Regions from separate parts of the Weizmannia sp. FSL K6-3076 genome, predicted to be linked through region 1. Evidence: riboswitches for the same ligand, from Rfam matches in the RefSeq annotation. Region 1 holds a riboswitch; the other holds the start of a gene.
What was found. A riboswitch is a leader RNA that binds a small molecule or an ion and turns the genes downstream of it on or off. The one in region 1 is predicted to bind S-adenosylmethionine.
Positions count from the first base shown of each region.

Region 2: it holds a riboswitch for S-adenosylmethionine, as region 1 does, so the genes downstream of both, NSS95_RS01175 (phosphoadenylyl-sulfate reductase) here and NSS95_RS16195 (methionine ABC transporter ATP-binding protein) in region 1, are expected to answer to the same signal.

Region 1 is NZ_JBBOWU010000001.1:3,411,810-3,428,071, reverse strand. Features, by position in the region: gene NSS95_RS16230 (DHA2 family efflux MFS transporter permease subunit) at 1-1,189, shown strand, start outside; gene pepT (peptidase T) at 1,710-2,942, opposite strand; gene NSS95_RS16220 (glycosyltransferase family 8 protein) at 3,005-3,799, opposite strand; gene NSS95_RS16215 (MATE family efflux transporter) at 3,982-5,343, opposite strand; gene NSS95_RS16210 (ParM/StbA family protein) at 5,761-6,939, shown strand; gene NSS95_RS16205 (hypothetical protein) at 6,951-7,523, shown strand; gene NSS95_RS16200 (ABC transporter ATP-binding protein) at 7,583-8,362, shown strand; SAM riboswitch class I at 8,444-8,551, shown strand; gene NSS95_RS16195 (methionine ABC transporter ATP-binding protein) at 8,624-9,664, shown strand; gene NSS95_RS16190 (methionine ABC transporter permease) at 9,654-10,316, shown strand; gene NSS95_RS16185 (MetQ/NlpA family ABC transporter substrate-binding protein) at 10,377-11,219, shown strand; gene NSS95_RS16180 (sensor histidine kinase) at 11,454-13,235, shown strand; gene NSS95_RS16175 (LytR/AlgR family response regulator transcription factor) at 13,210-13,926, shown strand; gene NSS95_RS16170 (IS1380 family transposase) at 14,152-15,465, shown strand; gene cstA (carbon starvation protein CstA) at 15,733-16,262, shown strand, end outside.
Region 2 is NZ_JBBOWU010000001.1:223,320-239,581, reverse strand. Features, by position in the region: gene NSS95_RS01205 (long-chain-fatty-acid--CoA ligase) at 1-1,105, opposite strand, end outside; gene NSS95_RS01200 (glycerol dehydrogenase) at 1,340-2,443, shown strand; gene NSS95_RS01195 (YbaK/EbsC family protein) at 3,217-3,747, opposite strand; gene NSS95_RS01190 (NAD(P)-binding protein) at 3,880-4,506, opposite strand; gene NSS95_RS01185 (sirohydrochlorin chelatase) at 4,793-5,533, opposite strand; gene cobA (uroporphyrinogen-III C-methyltransferase) at 5,540-6,298, opposite strand; gene NSS95_RS01175 (phosphoadenylyl-sulfate reductase) at 6,699-7,424, opposite strand; SAM riboswitch class I at 7,516-7,620, opposite strand; gene NSS95_RS01170 (hypothetical protein) at 7,722-7,901, opposite strand; gene NSS95_RS01165 (TIGR04104 family putative zinc finger protein) at 7,931-8,236, opposite strand; gene NSS95_RS01160 (glycosyl hydrolase family 28-related protein) at 8,408-9,811, shown strand; gene NSS95_RS01155 (NAD-dependent succinate-semialdehyde dehydrogenase) at 11,112-12,530, opposite strand; gene NSS95_RS01150 (phosphotransferase family protein) at 12,914-13,972, opposite strand; gene NSS95_RS01145 (acyl-CoA thioesterase) at 14,015-14,419, opposite strand; gene NSS95_RS01140 (hypothetical protein) at 14,668-14,880, opposite strand; gene NSS95_RS01135 (TetR/AcrR family transcriptional regulator) at 15,146-15,709, opposite strand; partial or broken gene NSS95_RS01130 (long-chain-fatty-acid--CoA ligase) at 15,778-16,262, opposite strand, start outside.

The DNA of each region.
Region 1 (16,262 bases):
GCTGCTCATTGGCCGGGTGGTCCAGGCGGCCGGAGCGGGGATTATTTTTCCGCTGATGACTAACGTTATTTTCGTGCTGTTTCCGCCTGACCGGCGTGGTTTTGCGATGGGGATTTTCGGCGTCGCAATGAACTTTGCACCGGCAATCGGCCCGACGCTTTCCGGGTGGATTGTGGAAACCCATTCGTGGCGGACGCTGTTTTTCATCATTTTGCCGATCGCAATCATTGACTTAATTTTCGCTTTTGTTTTTGTAAAAAATGTGACGGAAACGAGCCGGCCGAAACTCGATAAAATCGGTGTCATTTTGTCTTCGCTCGGTTTCGGCGGTATTTTATACGGATTTTCAACCGGCGGCACGAAAGGCTGGGACAGTGTGGAAGTAATGACGACGCTGGCAGTCGGGGTGATTGCTTTCGGCTTGTTTGTCTGGCGCCAGTGGGTCATAGACCATCCTATTTTGGAATTCCGCATTTTTCGTTATCCGGTGTTTACGTTAACGATGGTGATTAATATTATTGTGACGATGGCATTGTTTTCGGGTATGATTTTAATGCCGATTTATATGCAAAACGTGCGCGGTTTCTCGCCGCTTATGTCCGGGCTGATGCTTTTGCCGGGCGGGGTCATCATGGGAATTATGTCGCCGATTACAGGTCGGCTGTTTGACCGCTATGGTGCAAAATGGCTTGCTTTAATCGGGCTTGCCATTACCATTGTGACTACTGTTGCATTGACCCGTCTGAAATTGGATACCTCTTTTACTTATGTCGTCACTGTTTATACGATCCGTAGTTTCGGGATTTCTATTTTGATGATGCCAATCTTTACGGCCGGGTTGAATGACCTGCCGCTTGCGATGAATAAATACGGCACTGCGATGGTAAACACCTTCAGGATGGTAGCAGGCGCTGTCGGGACGGCCTTTTTTGTCTCGGTCATGACGAATAAAGGGATTGCGCATACGAAGGATATTATGGTCTCCAGTCAAATTTCCCCTGCGGATAAAATTCATGCGGCGCTTGCTGCAAGGCAGGGAACGGTGATGGGGATCAATGATGCCTTTATGGTTGCCACCTACCTGGCTGTGATTGCCTTTATTCTTGCTTTCTTTATCCGGAAAACCATCCCGCGCGACAGCCTTCCGGAAAATACAGCCCAGCAGGTAAAACCGATAACGGAATCATAATCAAAATGCGGTGTCCTAAAGCCGGCAGTAGCTGGCGAAAGGACACCTTTTTATCTTGTCCAACGGCATGAAAGAGGCCTGCCTTTTTATTCTGGTGCAGCGGGGTGTTCAAACTAGCCCTCTCTGAAATGATTTTAAAATCTCTGCAAATGCCTGTTTGGTTTTGGTGGAAAAATATAAATAGGGCTTGCTGAACGAATCCGACGCTGAGTTTGTGCCCAATTTATCTGCAACCTCTGTCTCAAAATATAGAAGAATCCATTTGCGAAAAGGGGTGATTTGATCTTCTCCGGACGTTGAATCGGCTTTCGCGTGCAGGCATTTCCCTGGATTTGTTGTAAACCCCTTGCATTTAAATGATTGCCAAAGCTGTCAGCATCCTTTCCAAATCTAGGAATTTCGCTTATTCAGCAAGCCCTAAATACAAAAAAACCGTTGGAAATTCACCTATTCCAACGGTTTTATTCGTTTTTGGCTTTTTTAAAAGCCCTAGCAGTCGAAATATCTGCTGCTGTTTTGTTTACGCTCTTGCTTCAAACCGTTTTGCAATTTCGACAATGACCTGGACGGCTTTTTCCATTGTTTCCACAGAAACGTATTCGTATTTGCCATGCATGTTTTCTCCGCCGGCAAAAATGTTTGGTGTCGGCAGCCCCATGTAAGACAGCTGTGACCCGTCCGTGCCGCCGCGGACAGGAGAGATAACCGGTTCAATGCCGAGGCTTTTCATGGCATCATGCGCAATATCGACAATTTCTTTCACCGGTTCAATTTTTTCTTTCATGTTGTAGTATTGGTCGGCCAACTCTAGCGTAATATTTTCTTCACCGTATTTTTCTTTTAAGCGGTTGACAATCGACTGGAGGTTTGCCTTTTTTGCCTCAAATTTTTCGCGGTCATGGTCGCGGATAATGTAATACAGTTTTGTTTGCTCGACATCTCCGTGGATGGACAGGAGATGATAAAATCCTTCATAACCTTCCGTCCGTTCCGGTACTTCATCCTCGGGCAGGAGGCTGTGCAGTTCCATCGCAATTTTTGCTGAATGGACCATTTTCCCCTTTGCGCTCCCCGGGTGGATATTATTGCCGCGAACCGTAATTTTAGCGGAAGCAGCGTTAAACGTTTCGTACTCGAGTTCACCGAGCGGGCCGCCATCCATCGTATAGGCAAAATCGGCACCGAACGCTTTCACATCAAATTTATGCGGCCCTCTGCCGATCTCTTCATCCGGAGTAAAAGCGACCCTGATTTTGCCGTGTTTGATTTCAGGGTGCTTAAGCAAATAGTCCATGGCCGTCACAATCTCCGTTACGCCGGCTTTGTCATCGGCGCCGAGCAGGGTTGTGCCATCTGTTGTAATCAAAGTTTGGCCAATATAATTTTTTAAGTTCGGGTATTCATCCGGAGACAGGACAACCCCTTGTTCTTTGTTCAAAACGATGGCTTTCCCGTCATAGTTTTCGACAATTTGCGGATTGACGTTTTTCCCTGTAAAATCGGTCGCCGTGTCGACATGTGCCAAAAATCCAATTACCGGGACTTCCTTATCGGTATTGCTTGGCAAAGTGGCAAAAAGATAGCCGTTTTCATCCAGATGGACTTCTTCCATGCCGATTGATTCCAGCTCATCGCGAAGCATGCGGAGGAGTGTCCATTGCCCGTCAGTAGAAGGACAGGTTTCACTGTCTTCGTTAGACTGGGTGTCCACTTTCACGTATGTAGTAAATCTTTTCATTAACGCTTCTTTCATTATCTTCACTCCTCATTTTCAGTATGTCTATATTTTACCAAACCCAGCCCAAAAGCTTGTATTTATTCGCAATATTTTTGGTAAAAAGTGCCGAGCGCGTATTTATAATTCGGGTGCCACGGTTTGTCTTTTCCGCAATAATGGATAAAGACGGTATGCTGTTTGATCCACTCTATATTCTGTTTTTTGAGCAGTGCGGCACGTTCAAAAAACCGGGCATCATAGTTATATCGGTAGCTTTCGGCAGGTTTTATTTTGTTCCAAAACAAGGCGTTGAATACGTCCTGATCGGGTAGGAGCAGTTTCAGTTTATTTTCTTCAATGAAGTGAAAGATCTCCTCCACTTTAACATGCTGCCGGATCAGTTCCAAATTCATGAGGAGGACGCCGGTGTTAAAATATCCTTTTGCATTCGGTGTCCGCAGGCGCATTTTATTGATCAGGCGGGTCTTTTTTGCCGAGTGTTCATGTTCGCATGCAATAAAAAAATGCCCATCAAAATCTGTATAATAAAATGCAGTGGCGGGGTTGATACAGACAATGTCAGGATCGAGGTATAGAATTCTATCAAGATGCGCCGGCAAAAACAAGTGCGCAGTAAGCCGGTAGTACATTTCTGAAGTGTAATGCCTGAGAACAGGCGCATCTTTAAATAGGTCTGGCGGAATCCGGACTGGGAAAAAATGGTGTCCTTTCTCTTCAACATAGTGATGTAACCCGGATAGTTTTTCTTCAGAAATGGTGGAATGAAGCAGGTAGATCGAAAACGCTTCTTCAGGATTGTTTTGGACAAGAGAGTTTATTAACACTTTAAGAGGAGGTAGGTAATTTTTATTTAACGTAACAAGGATATTCATGGCTTTTCCACCTTTTGGCTGTAGTTTCAACTACTTCCATGATACAGGTTTCCTTTTCCGCTAACAATTTTTTGGATTTTGGGGAGGGGCCTTTTTCATTGTACCCTCCTCCGTCCGCCCGTACCCTTATAAGTGAAAAAACAGAGCACCCCTGGCGTTTCCACCGAAAAAAAAGCCTGCCATTAAAAATGGTCAGGCTCTGGCTCTAATGATAGTCTTTCCCACGGCTTTGAAAGCCAGCGTCGGGTGGCAAAGATGCCCCGGAACCATTCATCAACGCCTTGGGCAATCCAAATCCCGAGCAGCCCAAGGCCGAAATGCACTCCAAGGACATAGCTTAAGCTGGCTGCAAATACCCACATGGAAAAAATGCCAATCATGACCGGGAAGCGGACATCGCCTGCTGATTTCAGCGAACTCATCAGCACGATATTCATCGCTCTCCCTGGTTCTGTAAAAACAATGGCCCAAAGAATCGGGATGCTGACGGCGAGAATGTCTTCGCTTTTCGTAAATATGTGCAAAACAGGTGAGCCGATGAGCGCAATCACCAGTGAAGTAAAGAAAGAAGCCATCATGGCAATCTTTAAAGTTTTCATCCCGCGTTTCAGAGCACGTTCATACGTTTTTGCACCGACATACCGGGCGATAAGCAGCTGGGTGCCGGATGCAATGGCGAGGGTGAGCAAATAACAGATCATCGAAATATTATTTAAATAAACGCGTGCAGCCAGGGATGCTTCCCCGAGTAAGGCAATAAACCCGGTAATCACCAGTTGGGAAAACTGGTAGGAAAAATTTTCGCCGGCTGAGGGAATGCCGATTTCAAGCAATGCACGGATATCTTCTTTCTTTATGGTGATGATATCGCGAATGCCCATTTTCATTGCAAGCCTGCGGTAGACAAGAAAAAGAAGTGCCGATACCGCAAAAACGCGTGCAATAACAATGGCCCACGATACCCCGATGACGCCGGTAACCGGGAGCCCGAAAATCCCCGTAATGGCCAAAATGTTCCCAAAGATGCTAATTAAATCCATTAAAACGGTGACAAGCATCGATTCTTTTGTGAAACCGTAGCTCCTCAGTACTGCGCTTAAAGCGAGGGAGATGGACTCGAGAAAAAGGGAAGCCCCGCAAATTTTGACAAATGTCAGCGCGTATTGATAAACCTTGCCGTGGATGTCGAAAAACCCGAGAAGCAGTTGCCCGAACAGAAAAACAAAAAGCCCGACGGCAAGGCCGAACCAAAAATTGAGACCGAAAGCGGAATGGGCGACCTGGCGCGCCTCTTTCATTTTCCTTGCGCCAAGATTTTGCCCGATCAGGATAATCGCGCCGACGGATGTGACATTAAAAATGAGTATAAACATATTCAACAGCTGGTTGGCCACGCCCACCCCGGCAGCTGCATCATCGGCGTAGTGGCCGAGCATAAGGGTTGCGATGATTCCGATTCCCATATGCAAAGAAAGCTCAATAAAGAGCGGCCAAGAAATTTGAAACAGGGTCTGCTCTTTGTAATATTGCTGTTGTGCTGTCAACACTTTCCCCCCTTTATCTGATACCCCAGCCTTTTAAACCGGTTATATTGCCGGGTCTGGCGGATGTTCATTCTTCAATACTATGAAACATTGTAGTCTTTATTGTCGTGCTGTCAATTGGAATCTTAAAAAAAACCCGTGAATTTTTTATGGATGAGGGATATTGGCTGTGTTTGCGTATTTGTTTACATGTTTTCAAATCTGTTTGCATGTTTACACAAACGCAAACATTTGTAAACAAAAACGCAAACATGTTTGCAAACCTGTAAGCATGGCTTTATAACAACACTTTTCAAAAGTTTACAAGCCGCAAACAAGTTTACATTTTCGTTAAAAAAGTTCAGAGTATTGATTATTTTTATAGACTCAGATATTCTTAGAGTAAGCCAAAGAAAGCGATACAGGGAGGAAAAGTGAATGGGGAAGACCCGGATTGCCGCAGTCGATGTAGGCAACGATTCTTTAAAAGGCATTTTTGGAAAAATGGAGTATGAACTCAATATCCCGAACGTCATTGCACGGGATATTGAAGACCGGCCGGTAATTGGCATTGAGGAACTGGACAGCAAAGATCCGCTTGAAGGCATCCATGTAAAAGTCCACTCCCCTGCTTTAAAGGAAAATAACGTGATTTACCGTGTCGGGGATCTCGCAACCAAAAGCGATAATGCAACCGAACTTGACCCGGGAAGCAGCAAGTCGGAAGAGGATCAGACCCTCGTCCTGCTTTTTACAAGCCTTGCGCTTGACGCAGTAAGGGAGGAAAACGCCAAAGTTTTTACCCGCAACCAGAATGTCATTGATGCCAATTACACGCTTGGGACAGGCCTGCCGCTCCGCGAAGTAAAAGAGGGAAAAGATGCGGGCTACCGCTCGCAGCTGCTTGGATCCGTCCACCAGGTGGAATTTCTTGTCACACCGAAATATCAGGGGTTGAAAGTCAATCTGAAATTTGACGAAATCAAAGTGTATCCGGAAGGCTTTGCCGCTTTTATCAATCTTGTCATGGATAACGATTTAAACATTATTAACCGCGAATTGATTGACAAACGCATTTTAATCCAGGATATCGGCGGCCTCTCAACGGATATCGCCGTGATCAAAAACAGGACAGTCGATGATGACCGGGCGCAGGGATTTAATCTCGGCGTATCAGAAGCGCTTGAACAGATCCGTGAAGAAATCCGCGTCAAATACGGGGTCGAATTGGACAGCCGCCGTGATGTGGTCGATATTATCACGAAAAAGCATGACCGCAACCATATTATGGTAAAAGGCAGCCGGACAAGCGTGCACGACATTACAGACCGTATCTTGTTTGACCTTGCAAAGAAACAATACCGCCTGCTCCGGAACGTGTGGCAGAAAAACTCACAAACAGAGATTTGCTATTTTGTCGGCGGCGGTTCTGTTGTCCTGAAAGATTACTTAAAAACGCTGAACAACAGCCTTGAAGGCTACAATATTGATTTCTTTGAAGATGAAAAAGAGAGCATCTGGATGATGGCCAATGCTTACTACAAATTAATTTCGGATTATGTGAGGAAAAACAATAAACCGGAAGACAAAGGAAAGAAACCGGTCGAATCCAAATAAGGTGAAAAAATATGGAAAAACAAAGCGGGATGAAGCGGGGCCAGACGATTGCGTTCCGGATCCCCCAGGATACGCCCGATCATATTTTAAAAGAACTGTCAAAGTTAAAAGAAAAAGAGAAACGGAACTTCTCCGCCAAAATAGCCGGATATGTCTTACAGGGCATCAACCAGTCGCTCGTAAAGGACAAAGAAACCATTACAATCCCGCTGCCGCGCAAACTGACAAAAGTGCAACATGACTGGCTGAAGCATGAACATTCGGAAGCGATGCTCGGCAGCATTGTTTACGAACTGATTCAGGATCCACTCCGGGCGACTTCGCTCTTTGCGGCCCTGTCGAAACAACCTGTATCTATGGATGAGACGCTTTTTTTACAGGAAGACGAATTGCCGCAAACCAGCGAAGAAGCGGACGCGAAACCGGTTCGATCCGGTGGTGAGCCGCCTGGATCGGATGATCTTGATGCATTCGACTGGAGAACTGCCGCCGTCGAACCGGCACCGCCCGAAACGGGAGCGCCGGAAAAAGAAGAAGATGCGGAAGACCTGCTCGGCGATTTTCTCGCCAGCATGAATAAATAAAGAGCGCAGGGTGAACCCCTGTGTTTAAAACTTGTACGAAATGTAAGGGGATGGCACAGATGGAAAATGTAATCGAAGTTGCCGATGTGAGCCTTGTGCGCGACGGCAAAAAACTGCTCTCGGACATTCACTGGACGGTCAAAAAAGGGGAGCACTGGGCTATCCTCGGCTTAAACGGTTCCGGCAAAACCACTTTGCTTAATATGATCAATGGGTATATTTGGCCAACAAAGGGGAGCATCAAGGTGCTCGGAAAAACGTTCGGAAAAACAAGCCTGCCGGAACTGCGGAAATCAATCGGCTGGGTCAGCTCCTCCATCCAGGAGAGAATACCGCGCACCCAGCTTGCAAGCGATGTGGTTATCAGCGGCAAATATGCATCCATCGGGCTGTATGAAGCGGTGGATGCACAAGACGAAGAAAAAGCCCTGCACTTGATGGAACAATTACATTGTGCTTCCCTTTTTAGCCGTGCTTATGAACATTGTTCGCAAGGAGAGCGGCAGAAGCTTTTAATTGCGCGCGCGTTAATGGCGGAACCGCGCATCTTAATTTTGGACGAGCCTTGCAACGGGCTGGATTTGTTTGCCCGGGAAATTTTGCTAGAAAGTGTGGAGGAGCTGGCGAAAGATAAGAACGGACCGACGCTTGTATATGTCACGCACCATCCGGAAGAAATTTCTCCCGCTTTCCAAAAAACATTGCTGATCAGGAACGGGGAAGTTTTCCGGCAGGGCCGGACTTCCGAGATGATTGAGAAACAAGTGCTTTCCCGCTTTTTTGAGCATGAAATTCACGTGGAGTGGCGCGGAAACCGGGCATTGTTTCAAGTTGTCTGACGATTGAAAAACAAAAAAATGTAAAATAATGAATTGACAAATCCCGAGCCGTCCACTAATATTTAAATATAACAAATGAATAACTTATCCAGAGAGACTGAGGGACAGGCCCGATGACGTCCAGCAACCTTCAAATCTTTTTTGAAAGGTGCTAATTCCTGCAGAATGGTTCATTCTGAGAGATAAGTCACTTGACCGGCAAACCTCTTTCGAATGAAAGAAGGTTTTTTTTTGCCAAAAGGAACAGAAGGAGTTTTCAACATGCTGGTATTAGAAGATATTCATAAGGTATACGGAAAAGGGAAGGACAAAAAGGTTGAAGCGTTAAAAGGCATCAACCTGCGTGTTGAAAAAGGGGAAATCTTCGGGGTGGTTGGTTACAGTGGTGCCGGGAAAAGCACACTGATTCGGTGCGTCAATCTGCTCGAGCGGCCGACTTCCGGGAAAGTGCTCGTTAACGGGGTCGACCTTGTGCGCCTGCCGCCTGCCAAGCTACGTCAAGAGCGAAAAAAAATCGGCATGATTTTCCAGCAGTTCAATCTGCTTCAGTCAAAGACGATTTTTCAAAATGTGGCCATGCCGCTTGTGCTGGAACATCGCCCGAAGGAGGAAATAAAGGCAAAAGTGGCAGAATTATTGTCTTTTGTCGGGCTGGAAGAGAGAATGCATCACTACCCTGACCAGTTGTCAGGCGGCCAGAAACAAAGGGTCGGTATTGCAAGAGCCCTTGCGACAGATCCGGACATCTTGCTTTGTGACGAGGCAACGTCTGCCCTTGACCCGAATACGACCGAAGCCGTGTTGGACCTTTTGCGGAAAGTCCGGGACGAGCTGGGCATTACGATCCTGATGATTACCCACGAAATGAATGTCATTCGTGATATTTGTGATAAAGTGGCGGTGCTGGACGGCGGAAAAATTGTGGAGCAGGGCCCTGTAATCGACCTTTTCACAGAACCGAAAACGCAAATTGCGAGAAGCTTTGTGAAAACTGTGCTGAATGATTCGATTCCGCCATCGGTGCAAAAACTGATCGATGAAAGCAGCAAAGACAATCCGCATGGTATTTACCGGATTCTGTTTAAAGGCGCTTCCACCAATATGCCGCTCTTATCCAATACGGCAAAACATTTTTCAATCGACCTGAATGTGCTTCATGGCATGATCACCGAACTGCAGGGCATCCCTTTCGGCAACCTGCTTGTCGAATTGAAAGGCGACCCGGAAGAAATGAAGCGGGCCATTCAGTACATCAACGACCACGAAGCGATCATTCGGGAGGTGGAGAAAAATGGCATTTGATTGGTCATGGTTTTGGCCGCAATTTTTCACGGCAATGGGCCAGACGCTGTACATGGTGGCTGTATCATTACTCATTTCCATCATCATCGGCATTCCGGTCGGCGTCATTCTCGTTATTACCCGGGAAAACGGCATTTGGGAAAACAAATGGATTTTTAATATTTTAAATGTGATTATCAATATTTTCCGGTCGATCCCGTTTATTATTCTCGTTGTCGCGATCATTCCGTTTACACGCTGGGTTGTCGGGACAGCGATCGGAACAACGGCAGCGATTGTGCCGCTCGTGTTGTACACTGCTTTTTACATCGGGAGGCTCATTGAAAGTTCACTGCTTGAAGTTGACAAAGGTACAATCGAACTTGCGCAGTCAATGGGTGCGACGAACTGGCAGATTATTTGGCGGTTTTTGCTTCCGGAAGCAAAGGCATCCATGGTACTCAATTTGACGATTGCCACCATCGGGCTGATTGGGGCTTCCGCGATGGCAGGTGCGGTCGGTGCCGGCGGGATCGGGGATTTGGCGATTACGTACGGGTACAACCAGTTTCAGACAGGCGTCATGATCGTTACCGTGATCACGCTGATCATTTTCACCCAGCTTGTCCAGACATTGGGCAACTTTCTCTCCAAAAAAATCCGGAGAAAATAATATTGGAAAAAAGGGTTACACCTTTTTTAAAAAAATTCAATTCAGGGGGACTTAGCAGCGATGAAAAAATTTGCGATTCTATTATTGGGACTGATCCTGGTTTTGGCAGGATGCGGGGCCAAAAACAATTCGAGCAGTACAAGCACAAAGACAATCAAAGTCGGGACAACCACTTCTGAAGTTCCGACATGGAATTTAATCCAGAAACTCGCGAAAAAGAAAAATATCAATATTAAGATTGTCCGCTTTGACGACTATGTACAGCCGAACCTCGCACTAAACGACGGGGAAATTGATATTAACGCATTCCAGACGGTTGTTTATTTCGATGATTTTATCAAACAACGCAATCTGAAGCTATCGGCGATCGGCACAACCAATATTTGGCCGATGGGGATCTACTCGAAAAAATATAAAAAGGTCAGTGAAGTGAAAGACGGCGACCAAGTTGTGATTCCGAAAGATCCGACAAACCTCGGCAGGGCTTTGCTTTTGCTGCAAAAAGCCGGATTGATTACGACGAAAAAAGGTTTCACAGGCAAAGGCGGGCTTGAAAATGTCGCTTCAAACCCGAAACATTTGAAAATTACTGCCGTGGATGCCGCCCAAACACCGCGCGGCCTGGATGATTCGGCACTCGCTGTGATCAATTGCGATATGGCCATTAATGCCGGCTTAAACCCGACGAATGACTCCATCTTCCGTGAAGATGCGGGCAACAAAGCGTATATCAATATTATTGCAGCCCGGACAAAAGACAAGAATGACAAAACGTTGAAAGAAATCGTAAACATTTATCATTCAAAAGAAGTCTCTGACTTTATCAAAAAGCATTATAAAGGTGCAGCCGTCCCGGTCAATAAACCGGTATCGTATTTAAAAGATTATAAGCAAACACAATGACGGCAAAAAGTTTCACAGCAGCCCCCTAAAAACAGCGGGCTTTCAGACAGGCGGTTTATCCGCCCCATAGCAGAAAAAAACGGCGGGATACAGTTCGAACGGTATCCCGCCGTTTTTCTATTGGCTGGGCTTTTTGAAACACTGCTTTTTTGCTTTCCTAAAACCGGTGAAGTCTTTTATAATAAAAGAAAGGGTTTTCAATACGGACGGGTGGAAAACAAAGGGGGATCCTTTATGGCAACACTTTTGCCGGTAATGCTTGAGCGGGCCGGGATTCTTGTCATTGCTGCTTTTTTACTCTCGCGGCTGAAGACATTCCGGCAAATTATCCATCAGGAATACGGACGGAAAGAAAAAGTGGTGCTGATTATTGTTTTTGGAATTTTTGGTATCATTAGTAACTATACCGGCATCGTTATTGAGCATGGGAAAGTCTCGCATGCTTTCGGGCAGGGGCATTTATCGGTTGAAAGTGCGATTGCCAATACCCGAATCATGGGCGTCGGGATTGCAGGCCTTTTGGGCGGGCCGGTTGTCGGCATCGGCGCAGGCCTGCTTGCCAGCATCCACCGCCTCTCTCTCGGCGGCTATACGGATATTGCCTGCAGCCTGTCGACGATGATTGCCGGCATTATCATGGGCTTTATTGGCAGACGCTTTAACGTGCGCGGGAAGTATGCTGCGCTTGAAGCGGTCGCTGCTGGGGTTTTAATGGAAATGCTACAGATGGGCATCATCCTGGCAGTAGCAAAACCTTTTGAAGAAGCAGTGGCGCTCGTCCGCCTCATCGCGGTACCGATGATTTCGATTAACGGCTTTGGTACGTTTATTTTTATCTTGATTATCCAGACGATTTTACTGGAAGAAGAACGGACAAGGGCGGTGCAGACCCATAAAGCGCTGCAGATTGCACAGGAAACGCTAGCCCATTTCCGGAAAGGGCTGAACATGCAATCATGCAAAGAAGCGGCAGAAATAATTTTGAAGCATACAGCAGCTGATGCCGTCGCTATTACGGACCGGGAAAAAGTGCTGGCGCATGCAGGGGTAGCATCGGACCATCATATTCCGCTTGAGAGCATGTCGACAAAGCTGACGGAAAGGGTGCTTTTGCACGGGAAAATCATGGTCGCCAGAACGGCTAAGGAAATCCAGTGCAACCATGAAGGCTGCCCGCTCCAGGCGGCGATCGTGCTGCCGCTGTTTGTCCGCGAACAAGTTGCGGGCACGTTAAAGCTTTACTTTACATCAGCATCACAATTAAGCGCGGTCGAACAGGAACTGGCGGAAGGTTTGAGCAAGTTGTTTTCCAACCAGCTTGAACTGGCGGAGGCGGAACTGCAAAGAAAACTTTTGAAAGATGCCGAGATTAAAGCGCTCCAGGCCCAGGTTCACCCACATTTTTTCTTTAATGCGATTAACACGATTACATGCCTTGTCCGGACAGATGCGGATAAAGCAAGGGAACTGCTCGTGCAGCTCGCGGCCTTTTTCCGCAGCAACCTGCAGGGGGCGGGAAAAATGCTGATCCCCCTTGAAAAAGAACTGGAACATGTGAAAGCTTATTTGGCCATTGAACAGGCACGGTTTCCGGGGTGGTATCATGTTCATTTTGATATTGATCCGCTTTTACACACAGCGATGGTGCCGCCATTTACACTGCAGCCCTTGGTGGAAAACGCCGTCCACCATGCTTTCACACAACAATTTACGAAAAATCCGTTTATTGTTGTCCGCGCACGTGTGAAAAACGGAAAATTCATCATGGAAACGGAGGACAACGGAAAAGGCATTTCTAAAGAACAGGTGCAGTCGCTTGGCAATGTGGCTGTCGACTCGGCCGAGGGGACTGGGACAGCCTTGTGGAACATCCGGAAAAGAATTGAGGAAATCTACGGGCATAGTGCTGTATTCCGGATTGAAAACAGAAAAACCGGCGGAACCAAAGTGGCCATTTCGATGCCATTAGAGGAAATATGGGGGGGAGAATATGCTGAAGGCATTTGTAGTGGATGATGAAGCCCCGGCCCGAGATGAATTGATTTACTTGCTGAAAAAAACGGGGCAGGTGGAATTGGCGGGCGAAGCCGGATCCGTAAAGGAAGCGCTTGCGAAGCTGAAAGAAACCGAGGCGGATATTGTGTTTGCCGATATGATGCTGACAAACGAGCATGGCATAGATCTCGTGAAGGAAATCAGCCGCTATCCGCAGCATCCGGCCGTTGTATTTGCGACCGCTTATGATGAATATGCCGTAAAAGCGTTTGAACTGAATGCTGCAGACTACATTTTAAAACCGTTTGAAGAAAAAAGGGTAGCACAGACAGTCGCAAAGGTGAAAAAAATGTTGGAAGGGGACCGTCCTGCTGTTCCGAAAAATCCCGGCAAACTGGCGGTCACAACAGATGAGCGCATTGTCATCATCCCGGTTGAAAAACTGTTGTACGCGGAGTCGGTTGACGGGCGGACAGTCATTGCGACAGATGATAAAAAATATACCATAACAGAATCACTGGTAAATGTAGAAAAGAAACTGCCATCTACGTCGATTGCCCGCGTCCACCGCGCTTATCTCGTCAATCTCGATGGCATTGTCGAGATCCGGCCATGGTTCCATTCCACTTATAATCTAATCATGCGGGACGGGGCGAAAATTCCGGTCAGCCGAACTTACAAGCATGTGTTAAAACAGTTTATTCGAATTTAAAATGCATTTCATCCTCTGGATTCGCCCTCTTATCCTAGGATATTTGCATTTTGCCGGAAAACAGCTTTTACCCTGAATTATTCATAGAAATACCAAAATAATCTACAAACGTTAATCTACCATGGAATTAACCTAAGTTGTTCATGCATCAAATAAATGCAAAAAGAATCCATTTCTGATAAGGTTAAAGCAACTACGAAATAACCATCAGAAAGGATTCTTATAATGGCTACTTTACCGCAAATAACGCTAGATTTCAATCGTCAAATTAAATTGTCAAATGATGGAGGTTCTCTTTCCTCTGATACAGGGGAACTCATCTTTAGAGAGTTCGATGAGAAAATAGGTTTTTCAAAAACAATCGCTCGATTTCTTCATTTAAAAGACGAACGACATTACTTTATCCATTCGAATGAAGATTTACTCCGCCAAAAGATTTATCAAATCATAGCCGGGTATTTCGAAGATGACGCAGCCGATCAATTGACAAATGACCCGGTTTTTACAAAAGTCGTGGGGAAAGATGCATTAGCTTCCCAGCCTAGTTTATCTCGCTTTTTTTCACGATTTGATGCTGAATCGATCGCTCAATTAAATCAAGCCAATCAGGAACTTTTAGACAAAGTACATCAATTCAGAGAGTCAAAGGCTCTTATCATAGACTTGGATTCAACACACGCTGACACGTACGGAAAGCAAGAATCCGCAGCTTACAATTCACATTATGGTACAGTCGGTTTCCATCCATTAGTTGCTTTCGACGGTATGATGGGTGATTTCCTTAAAGCCCGGCTGAGACCGGGAAATGTGTATACTTCGAATGGGGTTGTGGACTTTGTGAAACCTCTTATTGAACATTATAACGAGAAATTTCCCGAAACCCTCCCATTCTTACGGGGAGACAGTGGTTTTGCTGTCCCAGCTTTGTATGAACTATGTGAAGAACAATCGGTCTATTACGTGATTCGTTTAAAGTCAAATGCCAATTTGCAACGTCTCGCCGATGAGCTGCATCCTGCCTCTACACCGACTGATACAACGAAATTAGAATGTTATTACGAGGAAAGCGAGTATCAAGCAAAGTCATGGTCCAAGCCGAGAAAAGTGATCATTCAGTCTGTCCGTCCTGCTGGAGAATTATTTTTCACGCATTCATTTTTTGTAACGAACATTGCTGCATTCTCCCCGCAGGATATTGTTAAAGCGTACAAAAAACGTGGAACAATGGAAAACTATATCAAAGAAGCCAAGAATGGCTTCGGCCTCGATAAAATGAGCAGCCATGCTTTCCAAATGAATGAAGCGAAGATGATGTTGAGCCTGTTAGCTTATAATCTAACGAATTGGCTGCGAACCCTTTGCTTTCCAGAGGGGCAACAGACGATGCAAATTGAAACGATTCGGACAAGAATCATAAAAGTGGCCAGTAAATTAGTAAAATCAGGACGATCCTTTTACTTTAAATTGTCCTCTAGTTTTGTGTACCAGGAATTCTTTTGGGCGGTACTTCGGAAAATTCAATACCTACAACTTGAATAAGCCAGCAATACTGTTATTAACTTCAAAAAAATTTAATTGGCAGACCAAGGGATTAGTCTGCCCAAAAACGGTAATTTATTGGAACTGAAAGGCCAGACTTTATCAAATTGAAAAAAACAGCTTTAAATCTTTGGCAACGAAGAAACAAATGAAGGTTTTCTGCTTCAATTTACAACATCGCCCGCAGGTATGAATAATTCAGGTTTACAGCGTGCAAAACTTATAAAATATAAGCGATGAGAATGACAAAAAGGAGGCTTTCACCAAATGAATGCGATTACAATTGTAATCGGCTCCATCTGTATCTTAATGATTGCTTATCGTTTATATGGCACGTTTATGGCCGTAAAGGTTTTAAAGCTGAATAATGATACGCCGACGCCGGCACATGAGTTTAACGACGGGAAAGATTATGTGCCGACCAATAAATGGGTGACGTTCGGCCACCATTTTGCGGCGATTGCGGCTGCAGGCCCGCTTGTCGGACCGATTTTGGCAGCGCAGTTCGGCTATTTGCCGGGCCTCTTATGGCTTTTGATCGGCGCTGTTATCGGCGGTGCCGTCCACGATGCTGTCGTGCTCTTTGCCTCCATGCGCCGGAAAGGGAAATCGCTTTCCGAAGTGGCAAAAGAGGAAATGGGACCGGTTGCCGGGTTCTGTACAGGCCTTTCCATGCTGTTTATTATTGTAATTACAATGGCCGGTCTTTCCATGGTTGTCGTAAATGCCCTGCAAAATAACCCATGGGGCACCTTTTCCGTGGGGATCACCATTCCGGTTGCAATGGGCGTTGGCTT
Region 2 (16,262 bases), 3.2 Mb from region 1:
CGATTTCTTTCCCGTCATGGGCCACTTCTTCGTCATTTTCCCGTAAAACCCGGACATCGCTTCCGATCATCGGAAACCCGGCTTTCGCCCGCAACCGCAATTGTGTATCACGGTCCAGCCCGCCAAGCTGCGAACGAATGACAGATACAAGGGTGAGCGGTGTTGACTCCGTCATGCCGTACACCTGGATGAATTCCCAGCCGAGTTCTTTTTCCACGCGTTCCACAAATGCGGGCGGCGGTGCAGCTCCGGCGATGACAACACGCACGTCCTGTTCAATAGCGGGATGGTGTTCCGCGTTGTACTGCAACAGGCTGTTCAGCACAGTTGGCGCCATATGCACCACCGTCACATTATGCCTGATGATTTCCGTGAAAATGGCTTCCGCCGACGGTTTGCGGAGGCAGACATGGGTCGCCCCGTTTGCTGTATAGTAAAACGGCGAGCCCCATCCGTTTACATGGAACATCGGGAGCACATGCAGATAGACATCGCGGTCCGTAACGCGCAAATGGTACATGGCGCTTAATGCATGCAAATAATTATTGCGGTGGGTAAGCATCACGCCTTTAGGATTTCCGGTTGTCCCGCTCGTATAAAGCAGGCTGCACACATCGTTTTCATCGAGGCCGGCACGCGGAAACGGCTCAGGCGGAAATCTGTCCAGCCAACGGTCATAATCAATTTCAGCACAGTCATCCTCTTTATAGTGGATAATAATTTGCTCCACCGTTTCAAGCTCATCCTTTACCGGCTCGATCAAATGGTACATCTCCTGGTCCACAAACAATACTTTCGATCCGCTGTGATTTAAAATAAACCGGTAGTCTTCCGGGGTCAGCCGGATATTCAGCGGCACCATCACCGCCCCCAGCTGGAAAACCCCGTAAAAGCCTTCCAGCATTTCCACTGTATTCGGCGCGAGATAGGCCACCCGATCCCCTTTTTCAATGCCAAGATTTTTTAACCCGTACGACAGCCGGTTCACCCTGCCGTTCAGCTCCCGGTATGTAAACGCCCGGTCCCCGCAATACACCGCTGTTTTCCCGCCGTACAAAAGCACCGCGCGATCCAGAAATTCCGTCAACACCAACGGCACGTTCATGGACTCCCCTCCCATTTTCATTTTCTCCCTGTTTCCCCTTGCTGTTTAAAAACCAGCACTGTTGTATAACAATATTATAAAAGTTTTTGAACGCGTTTTCAATCATCATATTTATTTGTTTTTTTATAACATGGGATGATCTTATTTTTCACATCTTTTACCTTGGTTTCCGCTTACATTTTTAATATAATGAGAGTGTAGAAAGAAAAAAATGTTTAGGAGGCAGTACATGTTATGAAAATTCCTGTAAAATCCGTTACATCGCCGAAAAAGTTTATCGTAGGGAACGGCCTGCTTGCCAATTTATATGCGTACATAAAAGATTTGGGCGACAATGCCTATGTGATTTGCGACGAATTCATCCTCGGCCGCGCAAAAGAAGAAGCCGGAAAATCTGTCCGGGAAGGCGGCGGGAAAGCAACTTTCGAACAGTTCAATTATCAAACCACCCAGGAAGAAGTAGACCGTAACCGCCGGCTTGCACGTGAAGCAGGCGCCAATGTCATTGTCGGCATCGGCGGCGGAAAAACGCTTGATACCGCAAAAGCAACCGCTTATTATGAAAAACTTCCGGTTGTCATTTTTCCGACGATTGCCTCCACTGACGCACCGTGCACGGCCCTTGCCGTTCTTTACAAAGAAGACGGCGCTTTTGACCGTTACTTGTTCCTGCCGAGCAATCCGGATGTCGTGCTCGCAGACACGGAAATTTTAGCTGCAGCACCGGTCCGCTTTTTCGCCGCCGGGATCGGGGACGCGCTTGCCACTTATTTTGAAGCGCGCGCCTGCTACGCGGCAAACGGCGACAACCTTGTTTTAATGAAGCCATCCCTCACCGGCCTGGCCATTGCCCGCACTTGCTACGAAACGATTCTCGAAAACGGCGTAAAAGCAGTGGAAGCCGTGAAAAACAAAGTGCCAACCCGTGCAGTGCAGGATACCATTGAAGCGACCATCTATTTGAGCGGTGTCGGGGCGGAATCCGGCGGCCTTGCCGCAGCACACGCCATCCATAACGGCATGACCGCTGTCCCTGCCCTCCATCGTGCACAGCACGGCGAAAAAGTGACATTCGGCCTGCTCGCACAGCTCGTTCTTGAAAACGCGCCAAAAGAAGAGCTTGAAACGGTAATCCGCTTTATCAAAGCAGTTGGCCTGCCGCTGACACTGAAGGACCTCGGCGTTGAAGAATTTGTGGAAGCCGAATGGCGGAAAGTGGCGGAAGATGCCTGTGCCGAGGATGACACAATGGGCAACGAACCATTCCCGGTTACGCCTGATGATGTGTACAATGCCATTGTTGCCGCTAACGCCATTGCTGAAAAATACCATGACTAAATCAAAGCAGCTTATATGAACCCATAAAAACGGCGGGAAAACACGATCGTGTGTCCCGCCGTTTTTGTCTATATCATATGAACTTAAGTTAGGACTTGCCGAACAAATCCAATTCTGCGTTTGTGCCCAATTTGTTAGTAATCTCTAGAAAAATTCATCTTTGAAAATGCGATTCTGTCTTCTCTATATATTGAATCCGCTATCAAGCTTTATTCACATAGAGTACGTCTACGTTAAGGAAGCACGGAAAATTGAAGGTCTTTCTTCACATAGAACGCGTCTACGTTAAGATAGCACGAAAAAAGACGGCCTTCCTTCACATAGGGCGCGTCTACGTTAAGATAGCATGAAAAATTGACGGCCTTTCTTAACATAGAGCCCGTCTACGTTAAGGAAGCACGAAAAAAAGATGACCTTTCTTCACATAGAGCCCGTCTATGTTAAGGAAGCACGGAAAATTGAAGGTCTTTCTTCACATAGAGGGCGTCTACGTTAAGGAAGTACGAAAAATTGACGGCCTTTCTTAACATAGAGCCCGTCTACGTTAAGAAAGCACGAAAAAAAGATGGCCTTCCTTCACATAAGGCGCGTCTACATTAAGAAAGCAAGCAAAAACGAAGGCCTCGCATTAAATTTATGCCAAAGCTGTCAGCATCCTTGCCAAATCTAGGAATTTTGCTTATTCAGGAAGCCCTAATTATATATCAAGCATTTTCCGGCGCGTACCCGGGGCCTCTTTCCATCTCAAAGGCAAGTCTGAAGCGACACGTAGATTATTGCGGATCCGATAAGACACCAGTCCCAGCTACTTGCTGGTAATCTTCCACCGTTTTCCAGCCCTTGCAGACGTCCACCCATTTTTCGGCCTTCCCGTATGTATACAATTCTTCGCAGGTCAATTCAATTGCCGAGTTGCCGCTCCCGCATGCCGGAAATACGGTCGTGAACCGTTTGAGTGAGACGTCCATATAGACCGGCAAATCTTTTTTCAAACCGAACGGGCAGACGCCGCCGACAGCATGGCCGGTATGCTCAAGCGTTTCTTCCGGTGACAGCATCCGCGCTTTCCCGCCGAATGTTTGCCGGAATTTTTTATTGTCGATTTTCGCATCTCCCGCGGTGACAACAAGAAGGGCTTCTTCCTCACCGGTACCCCTGAACGCAAGCGTTTTTGCAATCCGTTCCGGTTCCGTGTTCAGCGCCTCAGCTGCAAGTTCAACCGTCGCGCTTGATGACGACAGGACGAGAACATCTTCTTCCCGATCCCACTGCTTAAAATAGGCTTTGACATCTTCCAATGACATATGGCGACACTCCTTTTTGTGAAAATTTTTAACCCCATTGTAACGGAAGCCATTCCGGGTTGCAAACAGGCTTGCCAAGTTTTTCGCCGGGCACACCGGCTGACTTCCCAAAGCTGCAGCTTCATTCGTTTTTCAACGGGCAGTCCCTTGTATGCGGCTGTGAAAGAAAGATAAGGTTTCCTGCTGCTTTTCAGGCTTGCGGTATGCTTCTCCAAGCAGCTTCTCCAGCCATTCGCTTCTTTCCGATGGAGAAAACTGCGGCCGCTTCAGAAGCTGGCGGCACTCATATAAAAAATCCACATATTGGGCGTAGTTCGTATCATAATGTTCGGATAATTCATTTGCAATTTTGGAAGCCAGTTTCGGGCTTGCCCCGGCTGTAGAAACACTGATGGAAAGCCTGCCCTTTTGGAAAAACGCCGGAAAAGCAAGGTTGCCATTTCCCGCATGGCCGGCATCGTTCACGAGGGCTTTGGCCGGGGCATGGGCAACAATCCGGCTGTTTGTCTCCGGATCATTTGTCGCTGCAATAACCACATCGGCCTGCCGGATGTCTTCTGGTTCGAATGTTTTCTGTTTCCAAATGAATGCGCGTTGTTGAGCCATAGCCTGCAATTCATCGTTCAGGTGCGGGCTCACGACGGTAACGTATGCCCCCGCTTCCTGCAAAAGCCGGAATCTGCGTGCCGCAACTTTTCCACCGCCGATAACAACAGCCTGCTTCCCGTCTAAATCGACCATAACCGGTACCCAAACCATTCCTGATCTCCTTTCCAGTTTATCCATTGCAAAAAGCCCGCCGTTCTCCCTGCTTGGCATGCTCCCATTCCAGCGTTTCCTGGAAAGCCGGAATCGGGTAAGTGCCGGCACGCGCAATGGAAAACGCCGGGCCGCGGGCATTTTTCAAACTGCATCGGACCCAAAAAAGTGCCGGTACGCGCAATGAACGCTGCACCCCGGCACCTTTTAAACTGCATCGCCCCAAAAAGTCCGGGGTGCACAATAGAAAACACCGCAGGCTTGACTGGGTAAAAATCCCGTGATCTCAAATAAAATCCTCTGCGCCCAACGCTTCTTTTGCCCGAACGGCCAATGCGTCCGCCATATCCGGATGGCAGCCGAGATACCGTGCCAGCCGGATATCATATCCTTCCCGCTGCAGCATGCCCACTTTCTTTTCCAGCGACCGGACGAGCACGCCGGTAAACCAAAGATAAGGGGCCACAACTACCGGGTGCCCGGTTGCGGTCAGCTCCTTCAGCGCATCATCAAAACGAGGCTCAAGCACTGCCAAATAAGCCGTTTTGATCTGTTCTGTCCCCAATTGCGCACGCAACCCGGCAGCAATTTTTGCAAAATCGCACAGTGTTTCCGGGTTGCGGCTGCCGCGTCCAACAAGCAGAATCCAGGCACCCGGAGGCATGCCGGTTTCCAAAATATTTTCTGCCAAAATTTCGATGATCCGGTCCCCGACACCGAGCGGGCGGCCGTACGTAAACACAATATGCGGATAACGCTGTTTCGCTTCCCGGATCGCGCGCGGGATATCCTCATAATAATGCCCGGCACTCAGCAGCAATACCGGCACAACAGCAATGCGCCCTGCGCCGCCCCGGACAAGCGCATCAATCCCTGCCGCAATATCCGGTTCCGCAATTTCCAGATAGCAAATTTCCTGGAGATCCGCATCCACCTGCGCCATTGCTTGCCGGATCGTCGCTGTTGCTTCCCGGGCGGTTTCAGGCACACGGCTGCCATGGCTGACATATAAAACGCCTTGTTTCATACCCGTTCACCCGGTACAGGCCGGAGCAGCAGAAAGCTGTTCAAACCATTTTAACTCTTCGCGCAGTTTTACCACTTCTCCGATGATCAAAAGCGATGGGTTGCGCAGCCCAGCCGCCTTTTCACTTAAATTTCCAAGCGTGCTGACCGCGGTTTCCTGTTTTTCAGTCGTGCCCCAGCGGATTAGTGCAGCCGGCATGTCCGGTGATTTGCCGTGCTTTATCAGTTGCGCACAGATGAGTGGCAGATTTTTCACGCCCATATAAATGCAAAGTGTATCAATTCCCGCATATTTGGACCAATACGCATCAAGATCTTCGCCTTTTTTCGTGACGCCCGCGATAAAAGCAACGGATGTACTGAGCCCGCGGTGGGTGAGCGGAATGCCGGCATAGGCGGGCACAGCGGAACCGGCTGTAATTCCCGGCACGATTTCAAACGGAATATGTTTTTGCACCAGGACTTCCGCTTCCTCCCCGCCTCTACCGAATATAAACGGATCACCGCCCTTTAAACGGACAACCGTTTTTCCTTGGTTAGCAAATTTCACAAGCAGGTGGTTGATCATATCCTGCGTCATCGTATGGGCATCCGGTTTTTTCCCGCAGTAGACAAGTTCTGCATCCGGCCTTGCCTCTTTTAACAGGTCCGGATTCACCAGCCGGTCATATAAAATGACATCCGCTTCCCGGATCAGGCGCAATCCTTTCACTGTAATCAGCTCCGGATCGCCGGGTCCTGCCCCGACTAAATATACTTTTCTCATTTCTTCACCTGCTTTAAACTTAATCGGACTCGTTGTTTTGGTTGATGCGAGCACTTGAACAATCCTAGTCTGGATTGGCTACAAGCGGGCACCTGAAAAAGCTGGCTGCTTTTGCCGCTAGAGCTTGCTGAACGGGTCCAATTCTGCGTTTGTACCCAATTTATCAGCAAGCTCCATCTCAAAATATAAAAGAATCCATCTTCGAAAATGCGATTTTATCTTCTCTATACGCTGAATCAGCTTCCAAGTGCAATTTTTTCCCTGGTTTTTTCATAAAACCGATTTGTATATAAATTTTTGCCGCATTCTTACCAAATCTAGGAATTTTGTAAAATGAACGAAATCTTGTCATGCAGACTGATGCTTACTCTTATTACCTATGTCATTTTATATAGCAGCCTTATTTTTTCTGAACCGTATGCAGCCCGCATTCGGTTTTATTAAAGCCCGCCCATCTTCCTGCTCTTGAGTCGCTGTTTCCGACAGCACGTGTGCACGGGAAGCAGCCGATGCTCGGATATCCCTGGTCGTGCAATTCGTTATATGGAAGATTGTTAGACCGGATATAGTTCCAAACATCATCCCATGTCCAATGAATCAGCGGGCAAATTTTAATCGAATGGAACCTTTCATCTTTATTGACAAAATTCGTTTTTGCCCTTGTCGGCGATTGCTCCCGCCGTAAGCCGGATATCCAGGCCACAGCTCCCTGCAGCGTTTCTTCAAGCGGCTTGATTTTCCGGATATAGCAGCATTGGTCCGGATCCCTTTTCCAAAGGGCAGATCCGTATTGCGCCGCCTGTTCATCAAGCGTAAGCGACGGTTTTTTCATTTGGATATTTAAAGCCGGATATTTCTTTTTTACTTTTTCAATCAATTCGTAAGTCTGCGGAAAGTGCAGGTCCGTATCCAAAAATACGATATCCGCATCTTCTCTGACTTTCGAAATGAGATCAATCAGCACCATTCCTTCTGCGCCGAAGCTGCACGCATATACCACTGATTTACCGTACGTGCCATATGCCCACTGCAAAATTTCCAATGCACCCTTTGTTTTATCTTCCGGCACGAACGCTGCAAACGGATCCGACGTAAACTGTTCATATGTGAGCCGCGTTTGCTCCACTCTATTCCCTTCTTTCTTATTCGATTACTAAGGATTAAACGACAAAAATCTTCTTACCCTGAAGTAAGAAGATATCCATTCCCGGGAAATCTTCTTATCTTTCAGGCCACCACCTGCAGGAATTGGCACAGTACCCGTTTTCGGACCTGCTGCCGAGGCTTCACAGGGCCCTTCCCTCCACCTCTCTTGATAAGAAAATAACAACATATAAGCTTGAAGTTTATTGTATACCTTCTTATGCTATTCGTCAACGAAAAATTCTGATAAAGAAAATAAGGCCCATTTTCACGAAAAGTGTTACATGTAGTTTTGGGCCACCTTTTTCTTTCTCATTTGATGAAATGGTTTCCAATCTTTACTTGCATGTGTTTTTTTCAAATCTTGCTCTGTACCAAATCGGTTCATCAATTCACCTTTAAACTTGCGGCGTACCGGCTCAGCTCCGCGTTTCATCATCACCTGGATTTTTGAAGCCATTTAAAAGGGCGACAACTATTCGTTCCCTTTTACCATAGAGGCCTTTCTTTATGATCAAACGAATAAACATAAGGCATCATAAGAATCAAACAAGCCCAAATAATGATGATTAGTGTTATGAATGCAATTTTTGGAATGCCCAATATCATTAGTCCAAATGAGATGAAAAAGCAAAGCAGGGAAAAATATCCAACTTTATTTCGAAACTTCAAACTTGGATATAACTTGGCTTTACAATTTGGACATTCTATGGTTTGGTCAAACTTCCATAACCTCTTAAAGATATAAATCCACTTAAATGGATGGTTACAATCAGAACATTTTGGCAGGCTCATTGACTTCCACCTTCCTTTTCTTCGATTTTAACATAAAATCCAATCTTTTTTTATGCCAACAACAATGATTTAGAAAAGAGTCTTCCTTTTTCAGTGCGTTTTCCAACCTGCGGGGGTAAACTACATATATCCAATGACAGAGACTGAATGAAGGCAAAGCGGGGTGAAAAAATGATTCATTTGGATAAGCATCATGACCCCCGGACAAACGGCATGCTGCTGCGCCAGCTTTCACGCAGGGCAGTCCAGCCGGGTACCCTAATCCAGGAAAATGAAGCGCTTTTTCAAAAATACTGCCAGCCGGAATTTCACAAACCGTTTTCCCTTTCACGGCTGCTGCTGAACCGGAGATATCCGGTTGAACCGTATAAAACCCTTGCAGATCAGAACGGCCTTGTCTACCCGGAATGGAAAACGATATTGGATCAAGAATACAGCCGGCTGCTGTCTGTGGCATCCCGTACAGTCAATGTGGCAGATTTCGGGGCTGCCGGCGATGGAAAAACCGACTGCACAGCGGCATTCCAAAAAGCACTGGGAAACGGCCGCGTGAAAGTGATCGTACCGGAAGGCGTTTATCTTGTAAAGGGGCTTAAGCTGCCTTCATGGACATGCCTTTGCGGCAGCGGAAAAGGCGTAACCATCATCAAACTCCATCCGCATGCACCGAAAAAAACGCGTCTCATCCAAAATGCCCATTTTCATCGTGGCAATCACCATATATCGGTGGAGGGGCTCACGCTCGATTGGAATGTCGAAAGGCTCGGGCAAGAGGAAAGAACGGCAGCAGGAAATAACCGTTCAAGCTGTCTGACTTTTGCGCACGTCACGTTCGGCTGGGTGAAAAATGTGGAGGCGGCGGGGGCCGGACTGCACGGTTTTGATGTATCCTCTGCCCGTTATCATTATTTGGGAGACGGCTTTCTCGCCCCAGGAAGGAGCCGCTATATCTGGCTGGACGGGCTCACGGCAAGCGGATTCGGTGATGACGGGATTACCACCCACCATAGCGACTATTGTTTTATTTCAAATTCTTTCTGTTACAACCCAAGTGGAAGGGCCCACAAAAAAGGGTTTTCCAACTCCAATGGCATTGAGATTGATGACGGCTCGCGCCATGTATGGCTTTGCAATAATGCATCAAGCGGCTGTTTCGGAGGTGTTGAAATCAAAGCCCACCACAATGCATCGGCTGCTTCTCATGTGCATTTGTATGGCCATCTTTCTGTCCGCGACAACCGCTCTTTTAACTTCCGGCATATCGGCCACCATAAAGGCAAAGATGCCGATTCGAAAAGCGCGAACCATATTGTGGCGGCCAATCTAGTTTCTGTCGCACCGGTGTTTACGGATTTATATGAAGGTTCAACGCCGCGCAGCCTCGTTGTTTCCGCTTACCGAAACGTTGTAATTAACGGGCTGACTGCGCTTGGCGACCCGGATTATGATTTCAAGGGAAATCCTGTTGTCGCCATCCAGTACCGCGCAAAAAATGTTATTTTGAAAAATGTAGAAATCAGCGGGTTTCAAAATGCAAAACGGATCAGGGGCAAAGACAAATGCGTACTGCTGTAATGCTTGGATTGTTCATAAATAAAGAGAGAATCTAAGCAAGACTTGCCGAATGAATCGGATAATAGCTTCTTATCCGATTCACCCTGCAAGTCCAGCCTTCATGTTTGCCACCAATAGAAGCGATATCTGCAAAAAAGGGGATGAAATGGCTTTCGAGTGCAAAGTTTTTTCTACATCTTTTTGAAACCCTTGCATTTAAAGTTCGGCAAAACCCTTGGGATCCTTGCCCGTCCGAGATTTTGCTGATTCAGCAAGCCCTGGATCCTTCCTTTTCATCATCGTTTGAAGATCATTTCCCGGGGAAACTTGGTGTCTTTTGTCATGAATGCGGGCGTGGAAAGACATTTCTATACAAAGTTTTTGCCGACTTTGCGCCCCTTCTCGAGTAAAAGACATTTTGTCTTCCTTGATGCCAATGCCCGGAAATTTGTTGTGACATGTCTTTCATAGCACTCGTGCCAGTAATGTTATCGCAATTTTTCTCTCATTAAGTTGCGAATACTTTTCCCGACCAATTGTGTTATTTTCCTTTCACCATAAAGGACGCTTTCCCGGGAAATTTGTTGCCTTTTGTCTTTTTAAAGACCTCTAAAAAACATTGGGACCATCGTACGGATCCTTTTTTGTCTTTTTGAACGTTTTAAAAAGACATTTTGACTCAGTCCCACCCCCGTTTTGTCTTTTTGAAGGCTTCTAAAGGACACTTGGACCACTACCCAGATCCTTTTTGTCTTTTTGAGCATCTTAAAAAGACATTTGGGCTCGATCCCCACTCCTTTTTGTCTTTTTGAAGGCGTCTAGGGGACATCTTGGGGCGAGAATCATTGCCTTTTGTCTTTTTGAAGGTCTCTAAAGGACATTTGGACCTCCGCCCGGATCCTTTTTTGTCTTTTTGAACGTTTTAAAAAGACATTTGGACTCGGTCCCACCTCCTTTTTGTCTTTTTGAAGTGTTCTAGGGGACATTTCAGGGTGGGAATCATTTCCTTTTGTCTTTTAGAAGGCCTCTAAAGGACACTTGGACCACTGCCCAGATCCTTTTTGTCTTTTTAAACGTCTTAAAAAGACATTTGGGGGCGGATCCCATTCCTTTTTGTCTTTTTGACGGCTTCTAGGGGACATTTTGAGCTCTGGCCTGATCCCTTTTTGTCTTTTTGAAAGCCTGTAAAAGACCTTTGGACCACTTCCCCGGATCTGCCTCAAAAACATTCGAGCCAAGTACCGCAACTGGTTTAGGATCAAAAAAGTGGGATCCCCATTTTTAGAGATCCCACTTTTTTCCTGCAGGCCGATCCAGGTACTTATAAACCGAGCGAAATATATTTGACTTCCAAAAATTCTTCGATGCCGTAACGGCCGCCTTCCCTGCCGAGACCACTCTGCTTGAAACCGCCGAATGGGGCCTGCGGCGTGGACGGAAGCCCGTCGTTCAGCCCGACAATGCCATATTCCAGCCCCTCTGCAATTTGAATGCCTTCTGAAATATTTTCCGTGAACACATACGCAGCAAGACCGTAAATGGAATCATTGGCACGCCGAATTGCTTCATCAATATCCGTAAATTTCGTTACCGGTGCAAGCGGCCCGAATGTTTCTTCATTCATGCATATCATATCATCGGTAACATTGGAAATGACTGTCGGCTCAAAGAACAACCCATCTTTCGCGCTGCCGCCTGTTTCCACGGTAGCCCCTTTTTCCACTGCATCTTTGACGTGATGTTCTACTTTTTCAACCGCATTCCGGTCAATCAGCGGACCGATATCCGTTCCTTCTGCAAGGCCGTCCCCAACACGGAGTGCTTTCACTTTTTCTGTAAATTTCTTGGTAAAAGCTTCATACACTTCTTCCTGTACATAAATGCGGTTCGAGCACACACAAGTCTGACCGGCGTTGCGGAATTTTGCTGCAACCGTGCCCTCTACAGCTTTATCGAGGTCCGCATGTTTTGTGATGATCACCGGTGCATGCCCACCAAGTTCAAGCGACACTTTTTTCACTGTGTCAGCTGAGCCGCGCATCAGCTCTTTCCCGATTTCGGTCGATCCGGTAAAAGTAAGTTTGCGGACGCGTTCATCGGCAAGCCAAGTGTCCCCGATTTCCTTCGCACTCCCGGTTATTACATTGATGACGCCTTTCGGAATGCCGGCTTTTGCAGCAAGCTCAGCAAGCTTCAAAGCAGTAAGTGGTGTCTGTTTTGCCGGCTTGATGACAACGGTGCAGCCGGCAGCAAGCGCAGGCGCAACTTTGCGGGTAATCATGGCAGCCGGGAAATTCCACGGGGTAATGGCCGCGACAACGCCGACCGGCTGTTTATGGACAAACAGGCGTTTATTGGTGGTGGATGCCGGAATCGTTTCGCCATACACACGCTTTCCTTCTTCGGCAAACCACTCGATAAAGCCATTTGCGTAACGCATTTCACCGAGTGCTTCCTTTAGCGGCTTGCCCTGTTCAATGGTCATCGTCCTGGCAAGCTCATTTTCATTTTCGCGGATCAGTTCAAACCACGTGCGGAGGTAAGCACTTCGTTCATAGGCAGAAAGCGCCGCCCACGCCGGAAAAGCCGTATGCGCCGCATCCACAGCAAGCCTGGCTTCCTTTTCTCCGCCTTTTGGAATCGTCGCAATCACTTCGCCGGACGCAGGGTTGTCCACTTTAATTTTTGGCAGTCCTTCCCCTGTCCACTCACCATTCAAGTACATCAAGTAGTCTTCCATAGCTCCATCTCCCTTCGAGTAATAGTTTACGATTTTTCAGATGATTTTTCTCGTTTTATGATTGCAAAATTTGTTTCGCCGACATGAGTATTCTTGATTTTGTAATTAAAAAAGAATACCTCTGACTTACTCATTTTTACATAATTTTGATGTCAGGAAGCATGCTGAAATGTTTCATACGATAAGCTGACCCTGTCAGTTGACAAAAATTTAATGGAGCGACAATCAGGTCATAAAAAAACGTAACAGAAGCTCATACAAAGCCCTTGTTACGCACAATCCAAATGCCAATCAAACAAAAGTTAACTGCGGGAAAGAATCAGATCCGGAAGTCTTAACTACAACGTGAATCCACCTTCACCCATTATAAGAAAAATCCCCAATCACACCCTTTCCGCCACTTCCACCGCGTGACGGATCAGGCTGCGGACGACGTTGCCGAAATGGGCGAAACGCTGGTCTTGTGTCTGGCCGCGTTTGTAGCGGTAGTAGATTTGCTGGCAAATGCCGGCGAGCTTAAAGTAACCGAAAATCAAGTAATAATCGATGTTCGAGACGTCGCGCCCGCTTTTTTTCGCATAGGCTTCGACAAACTCGCGGCGTGTCATAAAGCCGTCCAGCGTCGTGACGGACGGTTCACCGAGCCCATTTTTGATCAAATCCGGGTCATCTTTTTCCGTCCAGTAGCTGAGCGCAGCGCCAAGATCTGCGAGCGGGTCGCCGATGGTCGCCATTTCCCAGTCAAACAGGCCAGTCATTTCCGAAAAATCTTCGTTAAACATGGCGTTATTCAGCTTATAATCATAATGAATCACGGCTGCACCTTGTTGCGGCGGAATATGATCACGCAAATAATGGATGAGCGGCTCTGCTTCCGGAATTTCATCCGTCTTCGCACGCAGGTAGCGCTCAATCCAGCCGTTCACCTGGCGTTCGAGAAAACCATCCGGCTTTGACATGGAAAGGAGCTCTGTCTTTTCATATGGGATCGCATGCAGTTCCACAAGCCGGTCAACCATGATACCGGAAATCCGCCGGCACGTCTCCTTTGTCGGCTCCACTCCCGGCGGAAAAGCGGTGTCAAGCACAATACCATGCTTTCTTTCCATGAGAAAAAACGGAGCGCCGATCACAGACGGGTCCTCCTCGAAAAGCAACACTTCCGGCGCCGGTGTGAAAAATGGCCGGAGCGCCTTCAGCACGCGAAATTCGCGCCCCATGTCATGCGCTTTCGGGGCAACCGGGCCAAGCGGCGGGCGCCTGAGCACTGCTTCCCACGAACCTGCTTTTAATTGATAGGTCAAATTCGAACGGCCTGCTGAAAATTGTGCGATTCCAAGCGGTACATTCGGCATTTGCGGAAACTTCTTCTGCAGGTATTCCTGCAGCCTGGTTAAGTCCAGTTCTTCCCCTTTGCGGACCGGAATTGTGTCTGAATGCATTTTTCCTCTCCCCCTTGTATCCCGTAATAGGCAGATCGTTTTTCACATCGCCGTCTGCAAATGCTTTTCCAGGATGCCCCTTATGTCATCTGGAATCGGGCGGGATTGCTGCTTATCAAAGTCAAAAAAAACGACAACCGCTTTCCCCCTTGCGATCAAGCGGCCGGTTTCTGCATCCAGAATTTCATGAGCCAGTTCACAGCTCGTATTGCCGAGCTTTGCCACACCGGTCCTGATCGTGAGTTCTTCATTATAAAACGCCTGGCTGACAAAATCGCATTTTACTGAAGCTAAAATAATATTGAAATCTTTTATTTCTACGCTTGCACCAATGCTTTCAAAAAATTTCAAACGGGCATCTTCCAAGTAGATGAAGTAACTGGTGTTGTTAATATGTCCGATAGCATCTGTTTCGCAAAAGCGTGTCCGTAATTTCAATTCATGCAAAAAAATCCCTCCCTTTTGCTTGAACACCATTACGGTAGCTGTAGATTTACAACCTTGCAAGGTCCTGACCATGATTGATCCGTTGCTACAATCCCTTTTTTTCCCAAGACCATTTCTTGTCACAGCTGCCGCAATGTGATGCGCTTTTTCATCCCGTGCAGTCTGCTCATCACAAGGCCGTCCCCAATTCCAGCTGCCGCATTGTAATGCACTTTTTCGATTTCGTGCAGTCCCGCAATACAATCTCATTACAGCAGTTGTACGGTTTTACAACCTTGCAAGGTCCTGGCCATGATTGATCCGCTGCTGTAACCCCTTCTTTTCACAAGGCCATTTTCTGTCAGCTGCGGTAACGTGATGCGCTTTTTCATCCCATGCAGCTCGCTCAATACAAACTCATTGCGAAAGCTGTAGGGTGTTGCACCTTCCAAGTCCTGGCCATGATTGATCCGCTGCTGCAATCCCTTCTTTTCACAAGGCCATTTTCTGTCAGCTGCGATAACGTGATGCGCTTTTTCATCCCATGCAGCTCGCTCAATACAAACTCATTGCGGAAGCTGTAGGTGATGCACATCCCAGGATCCTGGCTATGAATAATTCCGATACTAAACCTCTATTTCTCAAAGCCATTCTCAAATACAGCCGCCGTAACGTAATGTGCTTTTTCAATCCGTTCAGCCCGCTTGCTCGATCTCAAAACAACACCATTACGACAGCTGCATGGTTCTATGCTTTTTCAATCCCGTGCAGGACGATATCCATGAACAGTTCTGCCACTTCTGCCGCCGATTTCCGACCTTCCGGGTTAAACCACTGGTAGCTCCAGTTCACCATGCCGAGAATGGCAAAGGAAGTAAGATTCGCGTCCAGATGCTCCGCAAACTCGCCGATCTCAATGCCTTCCCGGATCAGCTTTTCAACCCCGAGGCGGAAAGCTTCGCGTTTTTGTAAAATCAGTTCGAGCTTTTCACCGCTTAAATTTTTGATCTCCCGGAAAAAGATCAGGGCTTTTGCTTTTTCCGTTTTGATGCTTTCAAGCAGCATCAGGACAAGCGCATGCAGTTTTGCCTTGCACGATGCGTTTTCCGAGAGAATGGCCTTCTGTTTTTCCAAAAGTTTCGTAATATAGTCCATATGAATGTCCATCAAAAGTTGTTCTTTGCTGGAAAAATAATAGTAAAACGTGCCTTTTGTCGCGCCGATGCTGTCGACGATGTCCTGAATGGATGTCTCCGTGAAGCCTTTTTGTTCAAACAAGCGTATGCTGTGTTCCGTAATCTTCGCTTTCATGCCGGTCCTCTCCATCTATTACTATATTAAGAAAATTATATCACATGCCCGGCTTCACGTTTCTGCTCTTACTCGCGCACTTTCTTTTCTTCTTCGCGCAGCTTGCGGCGCAAAATTTTCCCGACATTTGTTTTCGGTAACGCATCACGGAACTCTATGATCTTCGGGCGTTTATACGGGGCGAGATGGGCGCTGCAATATTCGCTCAGTGCTTCTTCCGTCATCTTCTGCCCTTCTTTTAACACGACAAATGCCTTAACGGTCTCCCCCCGGTATGGATCCGGCACACCGATCACCACTGCTTCCTGGACGGCGGGATGCGCATACAGCACCTCCTCGACATCGCGCGGGTACACGTTATAGCCGCTTGCAATGATCATATCTTTTTTGCGGTCAACAATATAAGCGTACCCTTCCTCATCCATTTTCGCGATATCGCCGGTGTACAGCCAGCCATCCCGAAGTGCTTCCGCCGTTTCTTCCGGCATGTTCCAATACCCTTTCATCACTTGCGGGCCTTTTACAATCAGTTCGCCCACTTCGCCCGGTTTCA